DNA from 3 places in the Ralstonia psammae genome. Region 2 is predicted to be linked to each of the others. Evidence: predicted binding sites of a transcription regulator. Region 2 holds the regulator's gene; each other region holds the start of a gene.

Region 1 (7,877 bases), on a different contig from region 2:
ACGCTTCTCGATCATGGATTCGGACGATTGCTTCGGGATGATCCAAGAGCAACTGGCGACCACCGACAAGCAGTTGATCCGCCGCGTGCAGAGCACGATCTCGCTGTGGAAGAACGGCCTCGTCGACCCGGACACCGCGATTGCCGAGGCGCTCGCCAACAACAACGTTGATGACCACCAGGCCGCGCTGGTCTACCGCAATTACGTCGCGACGCTGCACGCGTATCAGGCGGTGGACTTTGACGATCTGATCCGTATTCCCGCCGAGCTGTTCGCTCGCAATGAAGAGGTGCGCCTGAAGTGGCAGAACCGCCTGCGCTACTTCCTCGTCGATGAATACCAGGACACCAACGCCTGCCAGTACCAGCTGCTGAAGCTGCTGGCGGGCGGCTCGCACCTGCGTGCGCCGGCCTTCACGGCGGTGGGCGACGATGACCAAGCCATCTACGGCTGGCGCGGTGCCACGCTCGACAACCTCAAGCTGCTGCAAACGGATTTTCCGAACCTGAAGGTCATCAAGCTGGAGCAGAACTACCGCTCCACGGTGCGCATCCTGAACGCTGCCAACGCGGTCATCGCGCAGAACCCGAAGCTGTTCGAGAAGACGCTGTGGAGCGAACACGGCATGGGCGACGCCATCAACGTGACGAGCGCAAATGACGAAGAGCACGAAGCCGAGAGCGTGGTCTTCAAGCTTTCCGCCCACAAGTTCGAGCGTCGCGCACAGTTTCGGGATTACGCGATCCTGTATCGGGGCAACTTCCAGGCGCGCCTGTTTGAGCAGATCCTGCGCCGCGAGCGCATTCCGTATGTGCTCTCGGGCGGGCAGAGCTTTTTCGACAAGGCCGAGATCAAGGACCTGTGCGCCTATCTGCGGCTGATTGCCAATGCGGATGACGACCCTGCGTTCATTCGCGCCATCACCACGCCCAAGCGCGGCGTGGGCAACGCGACGCTGGAAGTGCTGGGTTCGTTCGCGGGGCAGGCCAAGGTGTCGCTGTTCGAGGCGGCGATGATGGGCGGCATCGAAGCGCAACTCGCGCCGCGTCAGCTGGAGCCGCTGCGGGTGTTCTGCGAATTCATCGTGAGGCTTTCAGACCGCGCCGCCAAGGAGCCCGCCGCCACGCTGCTCGACGAGATGATGGAGGGCATCCACTACGAGGCCTACCTGTACGACACCTACGACGAGCGCCAGGCCCAGAACAAATGGACCAACGTGCTGGAGTTCCTCGACTGGCTCAAGCGCAAGGGCACCAAGCCCGAAAAAGAAGACGGCGAAGAGGCCACCGGCTTCGACAATGCCGATGGCCTGGCGGACACCGGCAAGAACCTGCTGGAGCTGACGCAGACCATCGCGCTGATCAGCATGCTCGAAGGCAAGGAAGAAGACCCGGATGCGGTGCGCCTGTCCACGCTGCATGCGAGCAAGGGGCTGGAGTATCCGCACGTGTTTCTGGTGGGCGTGGAAGAGGGCATCCTGCCGCATTGCCGTGAAGATGACGATCTGACCGACGAGAAGATCGAAGAAGAGCGGCGTCTGATGTATGTGGGGATCACGCGGGCGCAGCGCAGCTTGCATATCAGTTGGTGCAAGAAGCGCAAGCGTGCGCGGGAGACGGTGGTGTGTGAGCCGTCGCGCTATATCGCGGAGATGAAGCTCGGGGAGGATGCCGGCCCGACGCCGGAGGACACGATGCCGGCGATGTCGCCGAAGGATCGGTTGGGGGCGTTGAAGGGGTTGTTGGCGGCTAAGAAACCAGTGGCTTCGTGATTGGGTTTTTGGTTTTGCCTTGGTGGTCCATCTCCTTTTCGTTCCCTGCCGGGACCGACTTACTTTTCTTTGTCTTGCCAAAGAAAAGTAAGCAAAAGAAAGGCGCGCCCGAGATGGCGACTTCCCCTTGGATTTGTGTCGCGGGGAGGGAGGGGAGGCAAACTCGCTGCGCTCAGACAGCCTCCCCTCTTTATCCTCCCCGCAACAAAAATCCAAGGCGCCATCTAGGGCTCAACGTCAAAAGAAAAAGGCCAACCCATCGCGCGGTTGGCCTTGTCGTTTGGGCGGGCGCCCCGAGGGTTCGGGTTTGGTTTTTGTCCTTTGACTTTCCTGCCCTAGATGGCGCCTTGAATTTCCGTAAGCGGGCGGAAACAAGACGGGAAACTGTTTGAGCGCAGCGAGTTTTTCCCGTCTCCGCCCGGTTATGGAAATTCAAGGAATCTTTCGCCATCTCGGGCGCGCCTTTCTTTGCTTACTTTCTTTGGGCAAGACCAAAGAAAGTGAGTCAGCCCCGGCAGGGGATGAAACAAGGGATGCACCAACAACCCAAAACCCCGAAAAGACCCGTCGAAGACCTGCACTGTTGTGCCGTTGTGCCAGCCCGCGTGCAGCTAGCAACGCTTTGGTCCAGGCATCGACCGACGTTGACACACATCAACGCGACGCCGGCACCGCAGTTTTAGGATGAACCATCGCCCCCACAACAATCGCCCCATGTTTCCGTTCGCCAAACGGGCCGACGCTCCGTCTGCCGCAAATGACACCGCCTTCCGCTGGTCGGCGCCGCAGGTGCGCGCGCTCGCACAGCGCTTTGATACGCACGGCCCGCGCTACACCTCGTATCCGACGGCCGACCGCTTTCACAACGGGTTCGGCAACACCCACTATCTCGACGCCTTGCACCGCCGCGCCGCGATCGCGCCGGCGCTGCATGCGCCGCTGTCGCTGTACATGCACCTGCCGTTCTGCGCGAACCTTTGCTATTACTGCGGGTGCAACAAGGTCATCACAAAGGATCGCTCGCGCAGCGCACGCTACGTTGAAACCCTTGCGCGCGAGATGGCGATGGTGGCCAACCAGATTGGCCCTCTGCGCCGCGTGACGCAGTTGCATTGGGGCGGTGGCACGCCCACGTTCCTTGCGCACGACGAGATGCGCGCCGTGATGGCCGCCACGCGGGAGCATTTCGATCTGGCCAGCGATGCCGAGATCTCCGTCGAACTCGATCCGCGCCATGCCGACGACGCCACGCTTGAAGTCCTGGCCGACATCGGCTTCAACCGCGCAAGCCTTGGCATTCAAGACTTTGACCCCGACGTCCAGCGCGCCGTCCACCGCATCCAAAGTGTGGAAGAGACGCGCCGCGTGGTCGACACCGCGCGCCGGCTTGGCTTCGAGTCGATCAGCTTCGACCTGATCTACGGCCTGCCGCATCAGCGCACGGACACCTTCAATGCCACGCTCGACCGCGTGCTGGAGATGGCGCCCGATCGGCTGTCCGTCTACAGCTATGCGCACCTGCCGCACCTGTTCAAGGCGCAGCGCCGGATCGACATGCTCGCGCTCCCCACCGCTGACGAAAAGCTCGACTTGCTCGCCATGACGGTGGAGCGCCTTGTCGCCGAGGGCTATGTCTACATCGGTATGGACCACTTTGCGCGGCCCGACGATGCACTCGCCATCGCGCAGCGTGAAGGCCGGCTGCAGCGCAATTTCCAGGGCTATTCCACCTACGCCGATTGCGACATGCTGGCATTTGGTGTGTCCGCCATCAGCCGCGTGGGCGATGTGTATGCGCAGAACGAAAAGGACCTCGACGCGTACTACGCGCGCGTCGACGCAGGGGAGCTGGCCGTGCTGCGCGGCATGTCGCTCACGCCCGACGACCACGTGCGCCGGGCGTTGATCGGCGAGCTGATGTGCGGGTTTGAATTGGACATGCGCGCATTCGGCGCACGCCACGGGCTGGACTTCAAGCGCAGCTTTGCGGACGAGCTTGCCGCGCTGGCGCCGCTGGAAGACGCCGGCCTGCTGAAAGTCGGCGACGAACGCATCGTCATCACGCCGCAAGGGCGGCTGCTGGTGCGGCGCATCGCCATGGTGTTCGATGCGCACCTGCGCGAGGCAGGCACGGAGCGCGCGGTAGAAGCCGAGGGCAAGCCCGTCACCTTCGTCCCGCGCTACTCCAAGGTGGTCTGATCGACCGACTGGCCCGAAGGCACGTTAGACCGTTGCCGGCTCGGGCTGCAGTGCAGTGGTTTCGGTTTGTGCGGTGACCAGCGTCTGCGGCCAGATCTCCGCCAGGCGCAGCAGGTTGGTCGAACCGGCCTGACCGAACGGCATGCCCGCCGTGATGGCGATCTGGTCGCCAGACACGGCAAAACCTTCGCGCGCGGCGGCACGGCAGGCTGCATCCACCATTTCATCGACGTTGTTCACGTCTGGGCTGACGGTGCTGTGCACACCCCAGGCAATCGCCAGCCGGCGCGCGGTGTCCAGCCGCGGCGTGATGCTCACGATGGGCGCAAGCGGCCGCTCGCGTGCGGCGCGCAGGCTGGTCTTGCCGCTGGACGTGTAGGTGACGGTGGCCACCGCGCCCAGGATGTGCGTGACGTCGCGCAGGGCCGCGCAGATGGCATCCTGGCGCGTGGGCAGGGGGGCCTGGTGCTGCGCATCGATCAGGTTGCGGTACAGCGGATCGCGCTCGGTCTCGGCAATGATGCGGTTCATGATGCTGACCGCCGCCACCGGGTGCTTGCCGCTGGCCGATTCGGCCGACAGCATCACGGCATCGGTACCGTCATACACGGCGCTGGCAACGTCGGAGGCTTCGGCGCGCGTCGGCACCGGCGCTTCGATCATCGATTCCAGCATCTGCGTGGCCACAACCACCGGCTTGCCGTGCTGGCGCGCCATGCGCAGGATGCGCTTCTGCACGCCGGGCACGCGCTCGGGCGGCAGTTCCACGCCCAGGTCGCCACGCGCCACCATCAGCGCATCGGAGGCCTGCACGATGTCTTCCAGATGCAGCAGCGCGGCGGGCTTCTCGATCTTGGAGAGCAGGCCGGCGCGGTCGCCGATGATCTCGCGCGCGGCGATCACGTCTTCGGCGCGCTGCACGAACGACAACGCAATCCAGTCCACCCCCAGCGAGAGCGCGAAGTCCAGATCGCGCAGGTCTTTCTCGGTGAGCGCGGGGATGGGGATCACGGCGTCGGGCACGTTCACGCCCTTGCGGTCCGACAGCGGGCCGCCATCGACCACGCGCGTGATGATGGCCGTCGGGTCGGCGGCTTCCACAGCCAGGCGGATCTTGCCGTCATCGAGCAACAGCGATTGCCCCGGCGCGGCAGCCGCGTACAGCTCCGGATGCGGCAGATGCACACGCGTGACATCGCCTGGCGTCGGATCGCGGTCGAGCACAAAGCGATCACCGTTCTTGAGCACGACGCGGCCTTCGGCGAACGTACCGATGCGCAGCTTCGGGCCTTGCATGTCAGCGAGGATGCCGATGGGGCGGCCGGTCTCAGCCTCCACCGCGCGTACGGTGTCGTAGCGCTTGCGGTGGTCTTCGTGCGAACCATGGCTGAAGTTCAGGCGGAAGACGTCCGCGCCCGCGTCGAAGAGCGCGCGGATGGTGTCTTTGTCGCTGCTGGCGGGGCCGAGGGTGGCTAGGATTTTGGTGTTGCGGAAGCGGCGCATCTTTGATGGCTCCGGTGGGCTGGCTATTGCTTGCTGCGTTTGCGGACCTTGGTGGTCCATCTCCCTTTCACCCCCTGCCGGGGGCGACTCACTTTCTTTGTCTTGCCAAAGAAAGTAAGCAAAGAAAGGCGCGCCGGAGATGGCGACCCCTTCCTTGAATTTGTGTAACCGGGCGGAGACGGGGAAAACTCGCTGCGCTCAAACAGTTCCCCGTCTTTGTTCCGCCCGCTTACACAAATTCAAGGCGCCATCTAGGGCAGGGTACGGCCACACAATCTGTGTGCTGTCCTAGTTGGCTCCGTTTGTTGCTGTGTTGCTCGCATTGCTTCGCGTTGTGTTGCTGGTTCCTGCTGCAGTCGTGGTCGATGGTTTGGCCGTTGACTTTGTTGCCCTAGATGGCGCCTTGAATTTCTGTTGCAGAGAGGAAAAAGAGTGCAGGCCTGTTTGAGCGAAGCGAGTTGCCTGCACTCCCTCTCTGCGACATAAATTCAAGGAGTGGGTCGCCATCTCGGGCGCGCCTTTCTTTGCTTACTTTCTTTGGCAAGACAAAGAAAGTGAGTCGCCCCCGGCAGGGGGTGAAACAAGGGATGAACCAAAAACATCAATCCATCCCCGCATCCAAATCACTCACCCGGTAATCAAGATCGCCCGAAAATCATTCACATTAGTCCGCGTAGGCCCAGTCACAATCAAATCGCCCAGCGCATCAAAAAAACCATACCCGTCGTTGTTGTCGAGCATCTGCTTGGGCCTCAACCCAGCCGCTTCGGCACGCACAAGGCTATCTGGCGTCAGCATCGCGCCCGCGTTGTCTTCCGACCCATCGATGCCGTCGGTGTCGCAAGCAATCGCATGCACACCCGGCAGACCCTCCAACGCCACGCCCAGCGCGAGCAGGAACTCGGCATTGCGGCCACCGCGGCCGTTACCGCGCACCGTCACCGTCGTCTCGCCACCCGACAGAATCACGCACGGCTTGGTGAACGGCTGATTGCGGGCCACGATCTGCCGCACGATGCCGGCGTGCACTTCCGCCACATCGCGCGCCTCGCCTTCAATGCTGTCCGACAGGATGTGCGCCTCATAACCGAGTGCGCGCGCCTGTGCGGCCGCCGCTTCCAGCGCGTGCTGGGCCGTCGCGATGACGTGGCTGCGATGGCCATCGAAACGTGCATCGCCGGGCTTGGGGGTTTCGCCCGCGCCGGTTTCCAGATGCCGGCGCACCGCTTCAGGCACGTCGATGCCGTATTTGCTGATCACGGCCAGCGCGTCCGCGCAGGTGGTGGCGTCGGGCAGCGTCGGACCGCTGGCGATGAGCGTCGGGTCATCGCCAGGAATATCGGAGATGAGCAGTGTCTCGACGCGCGCCGGTGCGCACGCCAGCGCCAGGCGCCCGCCCTTGATTGACGACAGGTGCTTGCGCACGCAGTTCATCTCGCCGATGCTCGCGCCGCTCTTGAGCAGCGCACGGTTGACGGTCTGCTTGTCGCCCAGCGTCAGGCCTTCGGCCGGGGCGGCCAGCAAAGCCGAGCCCCCGCCCGAGATCAGGCAGAGGACAAGGTCGTCTTCCGTCAAACCGTCGAGCAGGCCGACCATGCGTTGCGCTGCACGTTGGCCCGCCGCATCGGGCACGGGGTGCGACGCCTCGACGATTTCGATGCGACCGTTCGTGCCGGGCGCACGGCCGTGCCCGTAACGCGTGACGACCAGCCCAGACAGCTCACCCTTCCAGTGTTGCTCCACCGCCTCGGCCATCGCCGCTGCACCCTTGCCCGCGCCGATGACGATCGTGCGGCCACGCGGCGGTTCGGGCAGGAATGCCGGCAAGCATTGCGCCGCGCTGACCGCAGCCACTGCGGTATCAAACAGACCGTGCAGCAACGCGCGCGGCGACGGATTGGGCAAGGCAGCGCGCAAGGCGGCCTGGGCAGACTGGTCGTGGTGCATGGCAGAAGGCGTGGAGGCAACAAAAAGAACTGCCGCCGCCCGAAGGCTGCGACAGTGCACACAACTTAGACGCGCATTTAGGCAATATCGTGGTTGGACATGATCTCGATCGCGCGGCACAGCGCCGAGTGGTCTTGCTTGCCCATGCCGTTGGCGGCGCAGGTGTTGAACAGCTCCTGTGCGGTGGCCGTGTTCGGCAGGGCCACGCCCAGCACCTTGGCGCCTTGCAGTGCCAGGTTCAGATCCTTCTGGTGCAGTTCGATGCGGAAGCCCGGCTCGAACGTACGCTTGACCATGCGCTCGCCGTGCACTTCGAGAATGCGCGAGGCGGCAAAGCCGCCCATCAGCGCCTGGCGCACCTTTGCGGGGTCAGCACCTGCCTTCGACGCAAACAGAAGCGCTTCCGACACGGCCTGAATGTTCAGCGCCACGATGATCTGATTCGCCACCTTGGTGG
Region 2 (7,877 bases):
CTGGCAGGCCGTGATCGTGGCGGCCGCGATCACCCTGCCGCTGGGCTACACAAGCTCGAAGGAATACGCCGAACTCGAATGGCCGATCGACATCCTGATCACCGTGGTGTGGGTGGCCTACGCGATCGTCTTCTTCGGCACCATCGTCAAGCGCAAGACCCGGCACATCTACGTGGCCAACTGGTTCTTCGGCGCCTACATCATCACGATCGCGCTGCTGCATATCGTCAACAACGCTGAGTTGCCGGTGTCGATGTGGAAGTCGTACTCGGCTTATGCCGGCGTGCAGGACGCAATGGTGCAATGGTGGTATGGCCACAACGCAGTGGGCTTCTTCCTGACCACCAGCTTCCTGGGCATGATGTATTACTTCGTGCCCAAGCAGGCCGAACGCCCGATCTATTCGTATCGCCTGTCGATCGTGCACTTCTGGGCGCTGAACTTCACCTACATGTGGGCGGGTCCGCACCACCTGCAATACACCGCGCTGCCCGACTGGGCCCAGTCGCTCGGCATGGTGTTTTCGCTGATCCTGCTTGCGCCGTCGTGGGGCGGCATGATCAACGGGATCATGACCCTCTCGGGTGCCTGGCACAAACTGCGCACCGACCCGATCCTGAAGTTCCTCGTGGTGGCGCTGTCGTTCTACGGCATGGCAACGTTCGAGGGCTCGATGATGTCCATCAAGACCGTGAATGCGCTGTCGCACTACTCGGACTGGACGATCGGCCACGTGCACTCCGGCGCCCTGGGCTGGGTGGCGATGATCACCATCGGTTCGATGTACTACATGATCCCGCGCCTGTTCGGCCAGCAGAAGATGTACAGCACGCGCCTGATCGAGGTGCACTTCTGGGTGGCGACTATCGGCGTGGTGCTCTACATCGCCGCCATGTGGGTTGCCGGTGTGATGCAAGGCCTGATGTGGCGCGCCACCGAGGCCGACGGCACGCTGACCTACAGCTTTGTCGAGGCCGTCAAGGCAACGTATCCGTTCTATGTGATTCGCTTGCTGGGTGGCCTGTGCTTCCTGGGCGGCATGCTGCTGATGGCATTCAACGTGTTCAAAACTGTCCAGGGCAGCAAGGCCATTGACGCGCCCATTCCTCAACCAGCCCAGGCCCCGATGGTCGCGGCACAGTGAGGAGACGAACATGAGCAACCAATCCAATCGCTTTTTCTCGCACGAGACGCTGGAAAAGAACATCGGGTTCCTGATCGTGCTGACGCTCGTGGTGGTCAGCATTGCAGGGCTGGTGCAGATCCTGCCGCTGTTCTTCCAGCATTCGACCACTGAGCCCGTCAACGGCATTGCGCCGTATTCGCCGCTGCGTCTCGCGGGCCGCGACATCTACATCCGCGAAGGCTGTGTCGGCTGCCACTCGCAACAGGTGCGTACGCTTCGCGCCGAAACCGAACGCTACGGCCACTATTCGCTGGCAGGTGAGTCGGTCTTCGATCATCCGTTCCTGTGGGGTTCCAAGCGCACGGGTCCGGACCTGGCGCGCGTGGGGCAACGCTACTCGGATGACTGGCACCGCATTCACTTGCGCGACCCGCGTGAAGTGGTGCCCGAATCGAATATGCCGTCATATGCATGGCTGTCGAAGACGCCGCTGGACAACAGCGACATCGAAAAGAAGATGCACGTGCTGCGCCAGCTCGGTGTGCCGTACACGGATGCACAGATCGCCGGTGCGCGCGAGCAGCTCGCCGGTAAGACGGAAGAAGACGCTGTGGTCGCCTATCTGCAAGGCCTCGGTGTGGAACTGCGCAACGTCCGGGACATGGCTGTCGGCCCTGCTGCTGCGCCTGCCACCGTTGCCGCCAAGGAGTAAGCCATGGCCATGCTGAGTGCAATCGCGACTGCCGTTTTTCTCGTGCTGTTCGTCGGCATCACCTGGTGGGCATTCTCCGCGCATCGTCGCGCTGCCAATGCGGAGTCGGCCATGCTGCCGTTCCTGCTGCCCGATGAGACCGAGGTCGCTGGTATGCGCGCAGATGCGTCGCGCCCGCATCAATAAGGACACAGAATCATGAGCGACTTCATTTCGGATTTCTGGGGGTATTACATCGCAGCGATCGCCTTGGTCGGCATCGTGTGGTGCATCTGGCTGCTGTTCTCCCAGCGGCGTATTCAAGTGGCTCCCGGGCACAGCGCCGGTGAAGATACCGGTCACGTCTGGGATGGCGATTTGCGCGAACTGAACAATCCGCTGCCGCGCTGGTGGATGTGGATGTTCCTGCTGTCGTGCATCTTTGCTTTGGGGTACCTGATCCTCTACCCGGGCTTGGGCGCATACGGCGGGGTGCTTGGTTTCTCCACGCGCGGCGAGCTGGCCTCGCAGCGTGCGGCGGCCGACGCGCAGGTCCGCCCGCTCTATGAGCGCTATGCCGGCACGGACATCAAGCAGATCGCCGCGGACCCGCAGGCCCATGAGATCGGCCAGCGCCTGTTCATGAACAACTGTGCGCAGTGCCATGGCTCGGACGCCGGCGGCTCGAAGGGCTTTCCGAATCTGACCGACAACGACTGGTTGTACGGCGGAGAGCCCGAGACGATCCTGACCACCATCACCAAGGGGCGTCACGGCGTCATGCCGTCGCTGGCGGCGGTGGTGGACGGCAATCAGGCTGTCAACGTGGCCAACTACGTGCGCTCGCTGTCGGGCCTGTCTTACGACCCGATCAAGGCAGCACGCGGCGAACCGACCTTCAAGTCGGTCTGCGCGGCCTGCCACATGGCAACCGGCAAGGGCAACCAGGCGCTCGGCGCACCTAACCTGACGGACCGCGTCTGGCTGTATGGCAGCTCGGAAGCGACCATCGTCGAGACCATCCTCAAGGGCCGGGACAACACGATGCCGGCACACGAGAACCTGCTCTCGCCGGAGAAGATCCGGATGCTGGCAGCTTATGTCTGGGGTCTGTCGAACAGCAACACGAGTCACGCGCAATGAGCAACAACGAGCCAGCCTGGCGCCCGATGACGCCCGCTACTGCGGCGGCGGGCGCCGAGGACGCACCGACCGAGCAGATGCTCTATGAGGTCCGGCGCAAGATCTATCCGCGCGCCGTGACCGGCGCCTTTGCGCGTTGGCGCGTCTGGCTGGTGCTGGCCACGCAAGCCATCTTCTATGGCTTGCCGTGGTTCCAGTGGAACGGTCGCCAAGCCGTGCTGTTCGACCTGGGTGCGCGCAAGTTCTACCTCTTTGGCCTCGTGTTGTGGCCACAGGATGTCATTTATCTGACGGTGCTGCTGGTGCTTTCGGCGCTGGCGCTGTTCCTGTTTACGGCGGTGGCGGGGCGGCTCTTTTGCGGCTATGCCTGCCCTCAGACGGTCTACACCGAAATCTTCATGTGGATCGAGCGGCATGTCGAAGGCGACCGCTTTGCCCGCATCCGGCTCGACGGTGAGCGTTGGAGCCTGCGCAAGCTGCGTCTCAAGGCCACCAAGCATTCAGCCTGGGTGCTGATCGCGCTGTGGACGGGCTTCACTTTCGTCGGCTTCTTCACGCCGATCCGCGACCTGGGCATGGAGACCTGGACGCTGTCGCTCGGCCCTTGGCAGACGTTCTGGATGCTCTTCTACGCATTCGCGACATGGGGCAACGCCGGTTTCATGCGCGAGCAAGTGTGCCGCTACATGTGTCCCTACGCTCGTTTCCAGAGCGTGATGGTCGATCCCGATACCTACGTCGTCACTTATGACACCCAGCGCGGCGAGCCGCGCGGCAGCCGTTCGCGCAACGCCGATTTCGAAGCACAGGGTCTCGGTTCCTGTGTCGATTGCAGCATCTGTGTACAGGTGTGCCCGACCGGCATCGACATCCGCCAAGGGCTGCAATACGAATGCATTGGTTGCGGCGCCTGCATTGACGCCTGCGATCAGGTCATGGACAAGATGCGCTACCCGCGCGGTCTGATCCGCTATACGTCGGAGCGGGCGATGCGTGATCGGCTCAGTCCGAAGGAAGCCCTTCGGCATCTGCTGCGCCCGCGCGTGCTGATCTATACCGGGATCATGCTGGTCCTCATCGCCGGCTTCATCGTGGCATTGGCGATGCGTCAGCCTCTCAAGGTTGACGTGATTCGCGATCGCGGTGCACTGGCGCGTGAAGTGGAAGGCGGCAAGATCGAGAACGTTTATCGCCTGCAGCTGATGAACGCGTCCGAGCACCCCGTGCGCGTGACCATCACCGCAGAGGGCATGCCGGAACTGGACGTGCAGGGCGGTCGCGGTGAGTCGACCACACTGGAACTGCCGCCGGCGGCCAACCGGCTGCTGCCCGTGCGTGTACGCCGGCCGGCCGACGACGCCGCCCCAGGCTCGCACAAGATCCGCTTCGTCATCCATGCAGACAGCGGTAGCGACAGCCTCGTACTGCGCGAACCGTCGAGCTTCATCGTGCCGCGCTGACGCGGCATCCCCAACAGGAGGCAACGATGCACGCAACGCAATCTTCCGCACCGGTCCGTCCCTGGTGGCGCGAGCCCTGGCCGTGGCTGCTGATGGCCGGGCCGTTCGTCGCCATGATCGGCTGTGGCGTCACCATCTGGCTGGCCATGTCACATCCCGATGCCGTTATTCACGACAACGTCGTGCGGCGCGGTTTAGTCGTCGAAAAGACGGCCGTCGCACCGGCGCATGCCATCCACGCGGAGGCCCGATGAAGCGTCGACTGCTGATGTGGATTCTGTGGCCGGCATTTCTGTCGGCCGCGCTGGCTGAGCTGGTGGTCTTTGCGGTGGTGGACCCCGCCGACCTGCGCTTCTTCGGCGAACAGATCACGGTGTCGGCCCAGGCGGTCTACACCATGTCGTTCTTTTTGTTCTGGTTGCTGTGCGGATTGTCGAGCGCGCTGACGCTCTATGTGTCGCCGGGCATCGGCAAACTCGAAGCGCATGAACACCCGCTCGTGTGAGCGGGCGCCATGGAAAGCAGCTTAGGTGGCCTGACCGCTCATGACCTGGCGCAGGCCGGCCAGGTCGATCAGCTTGACGTGCCGTTGGCGGATCTGAATGAGGCCCGCTTCGGCAAAGCGCGAGAACAGGCGGCTGACGGTTTCGAGCTTGAGACCCAGATAGCTGCCAAGTTCTTCGCGGCTCATGCGCAGCACAAATTCGGTGGAGGAATATCCGCGCTGGGCCGAACGCTTCGAGAGGTTGAGCAGGAACGCAGCGAGGCGCTCCTCCGCACGCATGGAACCCAGCGTGAGCAACATCAGATGATCCTGCGAGATTTCCTTGCTCATGATGCGCAGGAACTGATGCTGCAGCGAAGGCAGCCGGCGCGAAAGGTGTTGCAACTCGTCGTAGCGCACCACGCAGACTTCCGTATCTTCCAGCGCGGTAGCGTCCGACACGTGGCGCATATCGCCAATGCCATCGAGCCCGACGATTTCACCCGGCAGGTGGAACCCCGTGATCTGGTGGCGACCGTCTTCAAGCGTCAGGTGGGTTTTGAGCGTGCCGAAACGAATGCCGTAAACCGCTTCCAGCGGCTCACCCAGGGAGTAGAGCGATTGCCCCTTCTTAATGCGGATGCGCTCGCCGACCAAATCGTCCATTTTGCGCACGTCGTCCGAGTTCATTCCCACCGGCAGGCAGATTTGCCCGAGTACACAGGTGGAGCAACGCGAGGCTTGATCGGTAAGTGCGATTCGAGTGAGCACGGGGCGGGGGCGGCTGAATTTCGTGAAAGTGAAATGAGTAATTCTTGTGGTGCAACTCACGCTTATTATAACGGCGACCTTCTTGTCATCGGACATTTCCGATGCGGCAAATCGCGCCGATTACGCTTAGTTCGCAACAGTAAAACGAAAACTTTGGCCCATATCAAAGGAGCGTCAGAAAGATGAGTGCCGCGGCGCTGCTCAGCGTTTTTCTGATTGCATTGCTAGGCGGTGTGCATTGTCTGGCGATGTGCGGTGGTATTGCACTCGCGGCCGAACGTGGGGGCGTGGCGGTACGGATCGTGTCGCGTCGCAGGCTCTGGTTTGAGCAGGTCGTCATGCATGCGGGGCGGCTGACCACCTACGCGCTGCTTGGCGCAATCATGGGTGCGATGGGCGCGACCGTCTGGCGCCAGCAATGGCTGCCGATTCAACGCGGCTTGTTTGCCTTCGCCAGTGCGTTGCTGCTCGCCTACGGGGTTTTGCTGCTTGTGCGGTCTGCCGGAGATGCGTGGCGCAGTGTGTGGCTTGAGCGCTGGCTCGGCCGCGTCGCGGGTGGCCTGTCTCGAGTGGCCGCCACGCTGGGCGGCAGGCTGCAACGTCAGCCGCCGTTGCTGCGCCGGTATATCACGGGTATGGCGTGGGGGCTGGTGCCGTGCGGCATGGTCTACGGCGCATTGGCTGTGGCGTTGTTGGCAGGCAACGCTGCCTCGGGGGCCGTGGTCATGCTCGCCTTTGGTGCGGGTACGCTGCCCAACCTGCTGATGATGTCTGGCCTGGCCGGGTGGCTGCGCAGACTGTCGCGCCAGCGGTGGGTGCGAGGTGCGGCGGGCGTTGTCATCGCCATGTTCGGGGTCTGGGGGCTGGCGCACGCAATCTGGCTTCCAGAGATGCTCAACGCACATGGCTTCTGTCTGGTGCTGTAGGCGTTTAAAGCACGCGCAAATTGCCATCCGGCCTGGGACGAGAGGCTAGGACATCTTCCCGGTTGCGGCCCCGCGGGAAATTGCCCTACAATCGACAACAATTCGATTCGCCACCCGCGCAAATCAACAATCCCAAGCGCGGCGCCAAGCGATGCCATCCAGCGGTAAAGTCACCCTGGACAGTCGATTCGGGCGGGCTGCCATTCTTCGTTGGTAGTCGTCCGGCGCAGTATCCGTCCCCATGGCGGCGGAAGAAATTGCCCTTGTGGTGCCTGACCGGCACCGGATCAACTCGCTCCTCCGGCCCTACTTTGCGGGCATAGCCATTGCGTTTCGGTGCAGGGTTCAATTGAATCCATTGGCCTTTACGCGCCGGGCCCGGGCGGGCAACAGCATTCAGAAATGCCGCGTGCTTCGCGGCGGGACGACAAACCTCAAGCGTGATGGCGACTGGCCGCGCGCGAGCAATGACGAGCCGCTCAACCCGATGAATACCCAAGAGGCGAAAATCGTCCTCGAAACCGCGCTGATCTGCGCGCAGGACCCGTTGCGAGTCAATGACTTGCGCAAGCTGTTCGACGAAGATGTTTCCGCGGACACCATCCGAGTGCTGCTCGAAGAGCTGCGCCAGGACTGGCTGAATCGCGGTGTCGAACTGGTTGCGCTGGCGTCCGGCTGGCGCCTGCAGAGCCGCCCCGAGATGCGCATGTATCTCGACCGCCTGCATCCGGAAAAGCCGCCCAAGTACTCGCGCGCCGTGATGGAAACGCTGGCGATCATCGCTTATCGCCAGCCGGTCACCCGCGGCGATATCGAAGACATTCGCGGCGTTACGGTCAACACGCAGGTCATCAAGCAGATTGAAGACCGTGGCTGGATCGAAGTCATTGGGCATCGTGACGTGCCGGGCCGCCCGGCGCTGTATGCGACGACCAAGCAGTTTCTCGACGACCTTGGCTTGCGCTCGCTGGACGAGCTGCCACCGCTCGAAGATGCTCGCGCCCAGGTGCAGGCAAGCCTGCTGGAGCAGGGCGCCATCGAATTCGAGGGCGGTGCAATTGCGATGGAAGAGTTGACTGCGCTGGTCAACGACGCGCCGGAAGGTGCCGAGAGCGCAGAGGTTTCAGTGGCGGAAACGACGGAAACGGCGGAATCGCCCGTTGCTGAAGCTTCCGTTGACGTGGTCGCTGAAACGCAAGCGCAGCCTGAGGTGGCGGCGGGAGACGAGCCGGCCCTGGAAACCGAGTCGCAAGCGGTGAGTGTGGCTCACGTTGCG
Region 3 (7,877 bases), on a different contig from region 2:
GCAGAGCGTGCACCACCCTGTCGACCTACGCCAAAGTTATTCCTGTGCTGTGGACAACCTGACCCCGGACAACCAACACAGTTGTCCCTGAAGTTCTTCACGTCCTTATCCACATATCCACAGCGACACTCCCGCCAATGCAGCGGGTGACGTCAGCGGCCCCGCTCAAGCCGCGCCGGGAAAGCCTCCACCAGCCAATCAATGAAGACTCTCAGGCGATGCGTGACATGGCGCGCCTGCGGATAGACGACGTGGAACGGGTAAGGCGCCGGCCGCCACGGCTTCAGGATTTCCACCAGAGAACCGTCGTTGATCGCGGCTTCGGCCGCATAGCCAAAGGTCTGCACGATCCCCAGGCCCGCCAGACAGGCGGCCAGGTGGGCATTGCTCTCGTTGACGCCGAAGCGCTGCTCGACCTTGATCTCGGTCTTTTCGCCGTCGCGCTCGAAGCGGAATGGAACCGCTCGGCCTGTCTGGCTGAACACGTAGCTCACCAGCCGGTGGCCATTCTTCAATTCTTCAGGGTAGGCCGGCGTGCCGAACTGCTTGAGGTATCCCGGGGTGGCGCACGTGATCAGCGGTGCGTCGCCCAGGCGACGTGCGACCAGGGACGAGTTGTCCAGGGGGCCACCACGAATGACACAGTCGACGTTGTCCGCAATCAGATCCACCGAGCGGTCTGACACGCCCAGGTCGATCCTGATCTCGGGGTAGTGGGCAACGAACTCGGGCAGCAGAGGAATGAGCACATCGCGCGCTGTCGAGCCACCGACATCGATGCGCAAAGCCCCCCGCGGCCGCCCGCGTGCGAGGCTGAACGAGGCGTCGATGTCTTCCAGGTCGCGCAGGATTCGCGTGCTCTTGGCGTAGTACTCCTGACCTTCCGGTGTCACCGTGACGCGCCGCGTCGTCCGCTGCAGCAGGCGTACACCCAGATGGGCTTCCAACTCCTGCACCTGCTTGCTGACCGTGGCAATGGGCATGTCCAGCGAATCCGCCGCCCGCGTGAAGCTGCCCGCCTCCACCACCCGCGCAAAGGAGCGCATTGCCAGTAGTTGATCCATTCGAATGTTCCTGCCGCCCTCGCAGCCCTGAATTATCTATGGTGGTGGATAGTAATTCCATTTGCCAAGCTTTTTCAGAAACTGAGAGCGCCCTACAGTGCCTCCATGCCCAACGCGACGGGGCAACACAGAGCAAGACGTATCCCGCCGCGAGGTCATGCATCCAAACCTGAAATCACGACATGGAGCACATCATGAACAAGCAACTCGAAGGCAAGATCGCCCTCGTCACGGGGGGTAGCAGCGGCATCGGCCTTGGCGCCGCCAAGGAACTCGCAGCCCAGGGCGCGCGGGTGTTTATCACCGGACGTCGTCAGGCTGAACTGGATGCCGCCGTCGCAGAGATCGGCCCCGGGACGACCGCATTGCGGGCCGATGCGTCGGTGCTATCCGACCTCGACGCCGTCTATGCCCAGATTGCCAAGGTGGCCGGCAAGCTGGACATTCTGTTCGCCAATGCCGGCGGCGGCGACATGATGCCCCTGGGCGCCATCACCGAAGAACATTTCGACCGGATCTTCGGCACCAATGTGCGCGGCGTGCTGTTCACGGTGCAGAAAGCGCTGCCGCTGCTGACCGACGGCGCATCGATCATCCTGACGTCGTCCACGGTCTCTGTTCAAGGCACGGCCAACTTCAGCGTCTACAGCGCCAGCAAGGCGGCGGTGCGCAATTTCGCCCGATCCTGGGTGATGGATCTGAAGGATCGCGGTATTCGCGTGAATGTCGTGAGCCCCGGCCCCATTCGCACGCCGGGCCTGGGCGGGCTGGCATCCGATGAAACGCGCCAGGGCCTGTTCGACTTCCTCGCCGCCCAGGTGCCGCTGGGTCGTCTGGGGGAGCCGTCGGAAGTGGGCAAGGCCGTCGCCTTTCTTGCCTCCGATGCTGCCAGCTTTATCAACGGCATCGAGTTGTTCGTCGACGGCGGGATGGCTCAGGTTTGAGGGGGCTTGGTCGACAGCGGCGACCCATCTTCAGCGGCGCAAGCCGCTGAACAGCCTCCCATGCGCGGGCATCGAAGCTTGGCCAAGCAGCACATCTGGCGCATCGTCGCATCGGCCAGGCGCGCTTTGCTTGCTGTCGATCGGGGGCATATTCTTAAGCACATGCACGGGCTGCAATGTCCCCCAGGCTTGCCTTTGGCGCCTGAACCCGCTGCGATGAGGGCCTGGCATGGATACCAACGCAGACAGATTGCGAAGACTGGGAAGCGATGCAGCCATCGCTCGCGTGCCCGTGGAGGAGCGTTATCGCACCCTGGTCGACGCGATACAGGACTATGCAATTTTCCTGCTGGATCCCACAGGTCACATTGCCAGTTGGAATGCCGGTGCCGAACGCATCAAGGGCTATCACGCCAACGAAATCATCGGCCAGCACTTCTCGGTCTTCTATCCTGCCGACGCAATTGCGCAGGACTATCCGAACGAAGAACTCCGGCGCGCCCGCGCGCTTGGCCGCTGGGAAGACGAGGGGTGGCGCATACGCAAAGGCGGCTCGCGTTTCTGGGCCAACGTGGTGATCACCGCCCTGCACGATGATGACGGCGACCTGATCGGCTTTGCCAAAGTCACCCGGGACCTGACCGAACGCGAGCGACTCAAGCAACTGGAGTACGCGAGTGAACTGGCATCCCGCGTCGAGGCCACGCGTGAAGAAGAAAAGAAGCGTATTGCGCGCGAGCTTCATGATGACCTGGGGCAGCAATTGACTGCGTTGAAGATGATCATCACCGGCCTGCTTGCCGAAGACAGCACAACGCCAGAAGCCCAGGCATATGCGCGCGAAAGAACACAGACGATGAGCCATGCCGTCGACCACGCGCTGGCGTCGGTCCGGCGTCTTGCCGCCGGCCTGCGGCCGACAATGCTCGACGACCTGGGGCTGCTACCCGCACTCGACTGGCTCGTCACCGATTTCAGCCGACATACCGGACTGCGGGTCGTGCTGAACTGCAACACGCATACGGTGGCGTTCAATGACACCGCCTCCACTGCGCTGTTCAGGATCGTGCAAGAAGGTCTGACCAATGTTGCCCGACATGCACCGTCGGCAACGGAAGTGGTGATCGATCTCCGATGCGACCCGTCGAATTGCGAGCTGACGATTCGCAACAACGGTGCCGTCGTAACGCGCTCGGCCGAACCTGCAGCCGGGCAGCCGCCGTCATCGGGCATCGCAGGCATCCGTGAACGCGTGCGGCGCCTGGGCGGAACGTTCGCAGCGGGGCCCCTTGCGCAGGGCGGGTACCGCATCCAGATTTCGATTCCGCGAAGAGCGATTGAACTCGATTTGCCGCCGGGCTAGTAGGCGTCATCCGCCAACAGAACAGACCGTGGTGTGTCCTCTTTCTGCTTCTTGGGCGCGGCAGTGTAACTCGGGCTTTTCCGCCAATCGCGTGATGATGCGACCGACGCGACCCGGCATCAAAGCGCGTAAGCAGGAGTGAGAGTCATGGTGCGCACCGTCGGCGCGCGTCGTTCTGTGATCAAGGCCGCGACATACGAGCGGTCGCGCTTCAACGGGGCCGGAGAACAGCGACGGATTCGCATATACGAACCCCATGGACAGTGCGACGCAGAATGCCCGCGTCGTCCGCACAGCGTGCAATAGTCGTCCATGACCATGACCTTTATCGAGAGCCGGATGTCACTGACTTGAGTATCGGCGGGACGCCCGACTCCCGCTATCAGGGGACGCTCATTGTGTTGTCCGGGCGTGCCTTTCGTTCTGTAGGTAAATGCCGCAAGCGCTGTCAGTGCAGCCTGACAGGATCGACGCCGAACATTGGCGCCCACGTTCGGGCGACGAACGCCCGTAATCGGCAGTCTCTGGCTCGCCGCTCTTCGATGCACAGCGCGCAAACGTACAACAGGCGTCGCGACAGGAAACCTCGCCTTTCTTTGCATGCCCTCCTTTCTTCGCGGCGCTGCTAAATGTTGATCCGTATCAGGCTGATCGCGGTGGAAGGTTTGACAGTTTCGGCCGAGGCGCCTTTCATGGTTAAGCGTGCTGGTGAAAAAACCGAAAAAGAATTTGGGGAGGAGCACCATGCGACGTTTTATTGCTGCGCTCTATGCGCTCGCGGGGCTGTTGATGGGCAGCCTGATGGCGTGGCCCGGGCAAGCCGGTGCGGTACCGGCTTTCGCGCGTCAGACCGGGATGGCGTGCATGGCTTGCCATGTCAGCTTTCCTGAACTGACCCCGTTCGGCCGGTTCTTCAAGATGACTGGCTACACGCTGGCGAACAACAAGACGATTCCGCTCTCGGGCATGGTGCAGATTTCGCGCACCAACACGCGGACCATCGATCAGGACAACTTCGACTTCGTGCGCAACGGGGACACCGTGCCGCAGCAGGTCAGCCTGTTCTACGCCGGACGCATCGCGGGCCCCGTGGGTGCCTTTGCTCAGTGGACGTACGACGGCATTGCCCACCACAGCGCACTGGACAACACCGATATACGCGCCGCATGGCACCTGACGCGTGAGGACGTCGAGTTCATCTACGGCGTCACGGTCAACAACAACCCAACGGTGTCCGACGTTTGGAACAGCAGTCCGGCATTCGGGTATCCGTATGCCGCTCCCAGCATCGGCGTGCCCCCATTGGCGGGCACCCTCATCGACGGCGGCTTGGCGCAGCAGGTGGTCGGCGCAAGCGCATACGCGTTCTGGCAGCGCCATGTCTATGCAGAACTGGGCGCCTACCGAACTGCCGATCAGGCCTTCTCCGTGTTCCGTGCAGGGCAGGACACCGCAACCCCGGGCGGCGTGGCACGTTTGAGCGGCGCGAATCCCTACTGGCGGCTGGCATACAACCAGGAGTGGGGCTCCCATTCGGTCATGTTTGGCACGTTCGGGTTGCTGGCCAACCGGTATCCCGACAACACCATGCCGGGCACACCAACCGATCGCTTCCGAGACTATGCGCTCGACGCGCAGTATCAGTACTTGACCATGACCCATGCGTTCACGGCACAGACGGCATGGATACACGAGCAACAGAACTGGCGCGCCAGCTTCCCGAGTGGTGGCATCGGCGCGGGCCCCACTCCGGCCAACCCAACCGATCATCTCGACACCTTCAAAGCCAAGGCGTCGTACTACTACCAGCGCAAGTACGGGGGGTCGGTCGCGTACTTTTCAACAACCGGCAACGCAGACCCCGGCCTTTACGCCCCAGCGCCTGTGACGGGCAGCGCCAACGGGCGACCAGACACCCAAGGCGTGATCCTGGAGTTGGACTATTTACCGCATCCGCAGATCAGGCTCGCGTTGCAGTACACGTGGTTCCTGAAGTTCAACGGCGCCCATACCAATTACGACGGCAACGGCAGAAATGCGGTCGACAACAACACGATTTACCTGCTGGGCTGGTTCATGTTCTAGCCGTAGGTCACGCGCGACGATGCGAGGGGGATAAGGCCATGAATGGATTCCATCAGCCCAGGCGAATCTGGCTGGCCGGGTTGGCTGCGCTGGCGATGATCGGCTGGTCGGACATGGTGGGTGCGCAAGATGGTGAGAGGCTTGCCGCGCAGCTGTGTTCTTCGTGCCACGGTGCGCACGGCAAGAGCGAAGCACCGATGTTCCCGCGCCTGGATGCGCAGGTGCCGCAGTACCTGGAAGCGCAGTTGAAAGGCTTCCGCAACCGTGGCCGCGGTGAGACCGATGCACAGGCCTTTATGTGGGGTATTGCATCGCAGCTCGACGACACAACCATTGCGTCTCTGGCCGAATACTATGCGCGGCAGCCTGCCCCTGCCGGCCCTGCGGGTGACCCGGCACTGATGGCGCGTGGTAAAGAGATTTTCGAGCACGGTCTGCCTGCGGAAGGCGTACCGGCGTGCGCGTCCTGTCATGGGGCTCAAGCACAGGGCAACGGAACCTTCCCGAGGCTGGCGGGCCAGCATGACGCCTATCTCTTACGGCAGATTTCCGTGTTCAAGAACGGCACGCGCGCCAACGCTCCCGTGATGAGCGCCGTTGCACACACGCTGACGGACGACCAGGCGAAAGCGGTTGCTGCGTTCTTGCAAGCCCAGTAGCGGCGTGCCAAACGCAATCGCGCCTGACCCGGAGTTGGCTTTCGTGTGACCCGGTGCCAGCGGTGTGACCTCGGTGAATCGCCGAGCGGACGACCTTCGTGCGTGTTGACTGGACGTCCGCTGTCTCGTCGTCACACGAAGTGGCGGGCCCGACGACGGGGCTGGCGATGAGGGCATCTTCCCAGTTCGCATCCGGCGTCTTGGGTTCTCCGCGCCAACGACGCTCCAACCGATAACCCGCGCAAAACTGGCGGGCTCACAGCTCAAGACAGAAACCCTGCTTGCCGCAATGCCTCCTCGGCGGCCTCGTGGTCCTGGGCAGAGGTGCCCCCAGAGATACCGATGCCACCCACCAGACGCCCTTCGTGAAAAATCGGCACGCCGCCGCCCACCGGCATCAGGCGCGGATGGTGCGCCAGCGGGGCCACAGCGGGCTCGGCCATGTACTGGTTCCATTGATGCGTGGACATGCCAAACGAGGCTGCCGTCCATGCCTTGTTGATGGCGACGTCAACGGTCAGGAAAGGCGCGGCATCCGCACGCTCGAACGCGCGCAGGTGTCCGCCTGCATCGGTAATGGCAATGGTGGCGGCAAACCCGCGCGCGGCACAGGCGCGGCGCGCCTCCGCCAGCAAGGCTTGCGCGGCTTCCAGGCTGATCGTTGCCGTGGTGACGATAGGTGATGTCATGGTGAGGCTCCTTACAAATATGGTTCAGGAATTTCAGGGATTCGCGACGACGACCTTGCCGATCATGTTGCCGGCTTCGACCAGCGCATGCGCCTCGATCAAGCTCGCGGCGTTGATGCCATCAATGCGGTGCGTCAGGGTGTGCTTGATGTCTCCGCGATCGACCAGCTCGGCCACACGGCGCAGCAACGCGTGTTGTCGGGCAATGGTGTCGGTGGTGAACATGGCGCGGGTGAACATCAGTTCCCAATGAATCGAAATGGACTTCCCCTTGAACGGGCCGATGTTCAGGTCCACCGGGTCGTCGATGAGGGCGAATTGCCCCTCTGGGCGCAGCACAGCGGCGATCTGCGGCACGTGTGCGGCGCTTTGGTTCAGCCCAGCCACATGCGTGACGTGTTCAATGCCAAGCGCTGCCAACTGGGGCGCCCACGGTTGACGGTGATCGATGACGTGGTGTGCGCCATGCGCCAGCACCCATTCACGGGTTTCCGGCCGCGACGCCGTGCCGATCACGGTCATCCCCGTCAGCGCGCGCGCCAGCTGGGTCAGGATGGAGCCGACGCCGCCCGCTGCTCCGGTGACCAGCAGCACGTTGTTCTCGGTCGGATCGGCCGCCTGCACGCGCAGACGATCAAACAGCAATTCCCACGCAGTGATTGCCGTCAGCGGCAGCGACGCGGCCTGCGCAAAATCCAGCGATGCCGGCATGGGCCCGACGATGCGTTCGTCCACGGCATGCAGTTCACTGTTGGTGCCGGGCCGCGTAATGTCGCCGGCGTACCAGACACGGTCACCCGGCTTGAAGCGCGTGGCCAACGGGCCGGTCGCGCGGACGATGCCCGCTGCGTCCCACCCGGCAATGCGCGCCTGCCCCTCCGGAATGTCGCCGCCCCGCCGGATTTTGGTATCGACCGGGTTGACGGACACCGCTTTGACTTCCACCAGCACGTCGTGGTCGCGAAGTTCAGGCGTCGGCAGCTCGATGTCTTGCAGTGCCTGCGGATGGCTGATGGGGTGGTTCTGATAGAAACCGATGGCTTTCATGCACGTTCTCCAGAGAGTGAATGAGG

The links. The regulator FNR, encoded in region 2, switches genes on or off when oxygen is low (the NO sensors DNR and NnrR bind a similar motif). The targets are predictions, from matches to a motif close to TTGATNNNNATCAA.
Region 1: hemN (oxygen-independent coproporphyrinogen III oxidase) is a predicted target of FNR. The motif match lies at 2,416-2,429, and genes of this name have one in related genera.
Region 3: R2N16_RS13535 (cytochrome C) is a predicted target of FNR. The motif match lies at 4,004-4,017, and genes of this name have one in related genera.

The regions. Positions count from the first base shown of each region.
Region 1 covers NZ_CATZBU010000005.1:261,586-269,462, forward strand. Annotated here, with positions in the region: gene R2N16_RS13325 (UvrD-helicase domain-containing protein) at 1-1,771, shown strand, start outside; gene hemN (oxygen-independent coproporphyrinogen III oxidase) at 2,486-3,970, shown strand; gene pyk (pyruvate kinase) at 3,995-5,473, opposite strand; gene R2N16_RS13340 (glycerate kinase type-2 family protein) at 6,101-7,420, opposite strand; gene glxR (2-hydroxy-3-oxopropionate reductase) at 7,498-7,877, opposite strand, start outside.
Region 2 covers NZ_CATZBU010000002.1:179,420-187,296, reverse strand. Annotated here, with positions in the region: gene ccoN (cytochrome-c oxidase, cbb3-type subunit I) at 1-1,144, shown strand, start outside; gene ccoO (cytochrome-c oxidase, cbb3-type subunit II) at 1,155-1,838, shown strand; gene R2N16_RS04520 (cbb3-type cytochrome oxidase subunit 3) at 1,842-2,024, shown strand; gene ccoP (cytochrome-c oxidase, cbb3-type subunit III) at 2,037-2,960, shown strand; gene ccoG (cytochrome c oxidase accessory protein CcoG) at 2,957-4,420, shown strand; gene R2N16_RS04505 (FixH family protein) at 4,447-4,674, shown strand; gene R2N16_RS04500 (hypothetical protein) at 4,671-4,925, shown strand; gene fnr (fumarate/nitrate reduction transcriptional regulator Fnr) at 4,947-5,675, opposite strand; gene R2N16_RS04490 (sulfite exporter TauE/SafE family protein) at 5,858-6,601, shown strand; gene scpB (SMC-Scp complex subunit ScpB) at 7,089-7,877, shown strand, end outside.
Region 3 covers NZ_CATZBU010000005.1:301,244-309,120, reverse strand. Annotated here, with positions in the region: gene R2N16_RS13550 (LysR family transcriptional regulator) at 153-1,064, opposite strand; gene R2N16_RS13545 (SDR family oxidoreductase) at 1,259-2,008, shown strand; gene R2N16_RS13540 (PAS domain-containing sensor histidine kinase) at 2,238-3,371, shown strand; gene R2N16_RS13535 (cytochrome C) at 4,116-5,456, shown strand; gene R2N16_RS13530 (c-type cytochrome) at 5,495-6,115, shown strand; gene R2N16_RS13525 (GlcG/HbpS family heme-binding protein) at 6,379-6,804, opposite strand; gene R2N16_RS13520 (zinc-binding alcohol dehydrogenase family protein) at 6,838-7,851, opposite strand.